Regions from separate parts of the Numidum massiliense genome, predicted to be linked through region 2. Evidence: riboswitches for the same ligand, from Rfam matches in the RefSeq annotation. Region 2 holds a riboswitch; the other holds the start of a gene.
The links. Region 2 has a riboswitch for thiamine pyrophosphate ahead of tenA (thiaminase II). Riboswitches for the same ligand answer to the same signal wherever they lie in the genome.

Region 1: it holds a riboswitch for thiamine pyrophosphate, as region 2 does, so the genes downstream of both, BN1247_RS11775 (ABC transporter ATP-binding protein) here and tenA (thiaminase II) in region 2, are expected to answer to the same signal.

The regions. Positions count from the first base shown of each region.
Region 1 is NZ_CTDZ01000009.1:2,489,347-2,491,749, reverse strand. It holds gene BN1247_RS11775 (ABC transporter ATP-binding protein) at 1-1,012, opposite strand, end outside; TPP riboswitch at 1,115-1,218, opposite strand; gene BN1247_RS11770 (FUSC family protein) at 1,336-2,382, opposite strand.
Region 2 is NZ_CTDZ01000009.1:1,691,336-1,693,738, reverse strand. It holds gene BN1247_RS08405 (ISLre2 family transposase) at 1-468, shown strand, start outside; TPP riboswitch at 645-751, shown strand; gene tenA (thiaminase II) at 892-1,569, shown strand; gene BN1247_RS18395 (hypothetical protein) at 1,683-1,805, opposite strand; gene BN1247_RS08395 (iron chaperone) at 1,811-2,182, opposite strand; gene typA (translational GTPase TypA) at 2,363-2,403, opposite strand, start outside.

The sequences.
Region 1 (2,403 bases), 800 kb from region 2:
GGAGGCCCATTAGTACCTTCAAAAACGTACTTTTCCCGGAGCCGTTCGCCCCGAGTATGGCCACCCAGTCTCCGCGCGCAACGGTTAGGTTGACATCTCGCCACACTGGCGGTCGCTTTTTGCCGTAACGCAGTGTCGCATCCGTCACTTTTACAAGCGGGGAGCGGGTTTGCTGCTCAGTTCCTAACGAGGTTTCAGAAACGGCCTCAGAAGTCCGTTTACGTTGCCGCAGCGGGCGCCAAGCGGCGACTTGCTCAGGGTGTTGGCCACTCGTTACCGCTTCCCACTTAAGGGGCCAAAGGCGCGGGGTCCAAATACCGTATTGCTTTATTTTCGCTTCGTTTCGCTGTAAAACGGCCTGGGGCGTGCCGTCGTCGATCATGTGCCCTTCCGGAGAAAAGAGGACGGTGCGGTCGACCCAATCCATGACCCCGTCCAGTTTATGTTCGATAAGGACGATCGTGTGTTCATTTTTTAGTTCGCGGATACACGAGAGCACTTGTTTCGTCGCAGACGGATCGAGTTGTGCCGTCGGTTCGTCGAGAAAGAGTACTTCCGGCTCCAATGCGAGCACGCAAGCGAGGGCTAACCGCTGTTTTAGCCCGCCGGACAGCGATTGCAGCAGCGTATCGTTTGGATAGTCATCTAAGTGAACGGATCGCTTTGCCCTTTCGATGCGAGCGGGCATTTCCGCGGGCGCGATCCGGCGGTTTTCGAGACTAAAGGCGATTTCGTCGCCGATTTGCAACATGCAAAACTGGCTTTCCGGATCTTGGAACAGCGTACCGACGCGCTCGGGATGCCAGACGTCTCCTTTAGTGAACGCATCGATCGAGCGGGGGATAATGCCTGCTAACGCGTGAAGGAGTGTGCTCTTTCCGCAACCGCTCGGGCCGAGGAAGAGCACCGTTTCTCCTTCGTCAATGGACAAAGTGACCCCGTTTAGGGTGACCTCGTCCCGCCCGTAAAACTGGACGTGTAAGTTTTTACAACCGAGAAAAGGCGTACTCACGATTAAACCCACCTTTTTACATAATAAAAAAGCCTTCCGCATGGAACGGAAGGCACTTCTTTTACCGCGAACAGCAAACAATCTGTGTTGGAAGGCACAGAGATGTATAAGTCGTTACTTCCTCCCGCTGGTATTACCCAGAATCGAGTTCCAAGGGTTAACACGTCACGTGTTTCTCAGCCGCTTAGGCACCCCTAGCAACATTAAATGTAAAGTTTTTTATCGTTTAGGGCGATTCACGCATGATTAGACGTTTATTGAACATCCTTTATTATAGCCGTTTTTGGAGCGAGTGTAAACAGAGGCCTTGTGCCTTAGCGTCCCTAGGCCTTAGGCTGTGACAACTCTTCCTGTTGTGAACGCACGTAATATTCGATCGTACGGTCCAACCGTTCGAGTTGTTGCCAATAATCTTCGAGATGCACGACGACCGGCAATACGCGTAGGAGTAACTGGCGGCTTTCGATCGTGTCCAGTACGTCGGCGAGTGTCAGCACATCTTCCGCTTCCTCAATCTCTTGCTGATGATCGCCGTGGGTACGAATTCTACCTTCGTACTTTAAAAAAACTTTTTCGAGATACGCGGCTAACTTTTGTAGCTCCTCGTTGATTAGAAACCGTGCAACGTCGTGCTGCTCCCATTCGCGTTGATGTTTTTCGACGTATTGTAGTGTGTCGATGCCTTCTTTACATGTCGTTACCATTTGCCGCATCACTAATAGCTTCCGCGTCCGCCGGGAAAAGACTTGCCTTCGGTAACGGTTTTCCTCCCAGAACAACGCGTACAATTGCTCTAGTTCTTCGAAACGCTCCGCCATTTTTTTGATGTCTTCGTGTACTTGACGTCCGGCCCGTTCTGTTTCAGTCAGTAAGCGCAAATGGAGCACGATTTGTTCTTGCAGTGCACCGAGCTCTTTCATGAGACGTTTTTCGTGACGTGGCGGAAAAAAAACGTTGATGAGTATCGACGAAATAACGCCGATAAACAGAAGGAGAAAACGGTCCGCTGCGACTTCCCAAAACGCCTCTGACGGGCTGCCCATAATGGCGAGTACCGTCACCATCGCTAAAGGTATACTTTTATGGAACTTTAATTGGATGTTAATACCGATGGCGATGACGACGCCGAGCGCAATGACGTACGGCTGTGTCCCTAGCAGCATGGCCAAGGCAACACCGATGACGGCACCGACAATGTTTGCCTGAATCTGTTGTAAACTGTTTTGCCAAGAACGGTAAAGTGACGGCTGTACGGTCACGCAGGCGGCTATCCCTGCTAACGTAATCGGCTGCAAACCTAAAAAATGACTAATGTACAGAGCTAGTCCGACAGCGATCCCTGTCTTGAGAATGCGAGCTCCTATTTTCACCGACAACACCTTTTCGCCATT
Region 2 (2,403 bases):
AAGGATAGGTTTAAAGCGGTGATTGATACGGCACAGGGAAATGCAGAGACGGAGCGAGAGGAAAAGCGTATCGAGAACATGCAGAAGTATCTTGAAGGGCACTGGGAGATCCTCTGCGACTGGCGTGAGGTTAGTCCAGACGTGCCAAAAAATGCTCGTAGGATGGGATGCATGGAATCGAACCAGAGACGTCTGGCATACCGCATGAAACGTCGTGGCATGTACTGGAGTGAAGAAGGGGCTCAAGCCATCGCCAAAGTACAACAAGGCGTTACCAATGGGACGTTGAGACAGGCATTATTAACTGTCTGGCCCAACCGCCAAGTGACACAAAAACTAAAACGCCATGCGAGGCGAATAGGTAAGTCGGATCACATTGGGGTTCAAGTTGGCAGGATCCAAGTAGGTGCCGCATCAGCTTCAAGTGCTATTGGGTATTTGGATAAGGTGGTTAATCGCCGTCCTTGAAGAGTTAACTCCTCAAGGGCGGACAACAAGTGAACGTTAGGGAATGACATATTTAGGTCTTTAAATCCTTGATCCTGTAAGGTCGTCGAGTAAAGCTTGACACATACATGGATAAAGAACTATTTGCTATTAATTTTTCGTTGTGTTAATATGGATGTGTATGCGACAATTGCATATTTTTCCGCTAGGGGGGCCTTGAAAAGGCTGAGATTAAAGTGCGACTTTAAGACCCTTGGAACCTGATCTGGACAATACCAGCGGAGGGAAGTGGAGCCATCGTTCGTTCGACTGTTTCGACGAATAAATATGCGGTTCGACGAAACACACCCACTTTCTATTTGATAGAAAGTGTTTTTATTTTAAGAGCGGACGTGCCCTTTCCTTCTCTTGGGAAACCCATTCATTAAAGAGGAGGATTTTTTTATGCGTTTTTCAGAGGTTGTGCGTGAAGCAGCGAAGCCGAGTTGGGAGAAAGGTTTGCGTCATCCGTTTGTGATGGGGATTGTCAATGGGAATTTGCCCCTTGACACGTTTAAGTTTTACATTTTGCAGGACATTTACTACTTAAAGCATTTCGGAAAAGTCCATGCGATGGCAGCGGTGCAAGCGGACGATTTTCGCATCACTGCTTTTCTAGCCGAGAAGGCAAAAACGACGGCCGAAGCAGAACTGACGGTGCATAAGCAGCATGCGGAAGCGTTAGGCATTACAGATGAAGAAATGGCGCAGTTTAAACCAGCCCCTACGGCTTACGCGTACACGTCCCACATGTACCGGGCGGCACTTTCGGGTAGGCTCAGTGAAACGATTGCGGCCTTGCTCCCGTGTTATTGGTTGTACGGGGAGATTGGCGAGATCAATAAGGAGGCGCAGCCGCAAGAGCCGTTGTACGCAAACTGGATTCGTACATATGCGAGCGACTGGTTTCAACAGGGGGTGCAGGAGTTTGTCGACTTGTTCGATCGGTTGGCAGAAGGGGCCAGCGTTGCGGAAAAAGCGCGAATGCAAGAGCAGTTTGTCATTGCCACTGAGTGGGAGTTAGCGTTTTGGGAGATGGCCTATACAAAAGAAAAGTGGCCGTCGGAAGCGCTGCTCGTGTAGTTAGTTTGTTAACACAACGTGCGCACGTTGTTCTTACGAACGGCGCACGTTGTCTTATTCTATACAACGGACAACGCTAAGCGTGTCTCATTATCTTCATTAAAGGTTCTTTCTTATTGCATGCCTTGCTGCTCGGCTGCGACGATCACTGATCGCTCATCTAAAAGTGCCTTTTTTCGCGTTTCGTACAAATATCGAATTTCCCGGTCGTCCCGCTTTATGGTTCTACTTTGCATGTGTTTTATTTTCGCCAAAAAGTTGCGCAGTCCGCCTTATCCAAGATATTAAACTCAATCATTTTCTCGAGTAATGAGAAATCAACCGGGCGATCCCACGGGAGACGTAACAGCATTTTGCTATGACTATAGCCGGCCTGCACAATTTCATCAGAAAAATGAATAATTCCTGCCCTTTCAGGGGCAACAGCCAAATGGTGTTTGGCTGTGCTAAAGCCGATTATAAATGTGCCGTGATCGGTAAACATGGGCTGATTCCACTTAATTGCTGGTATCAGATTTGGGAATTTATTACATACCCAACCCAAAACTTCTTCCGTTCGGGTCCGATGTTGCGGGTGATCAATACGTGCTAAGAATTCCGCAAAAACTTCCATGTTATTTAACCTCGCTTTACAAAGATTGGCTTGATACATTTTCAACCGCTCGTTTGCCATTTTGAAAGCCATCCATCGGTTAACCTCTCTAGCACACACACAATATATCAACAAATTCCTGCACACACTACTCCAATTATTCTTTCTTGAGCCGCATATTTTAGCCACACACTACTCCAATTATCCTTCTTTAGCCGTGTATTTCAGCTGCTTCGCGTAAC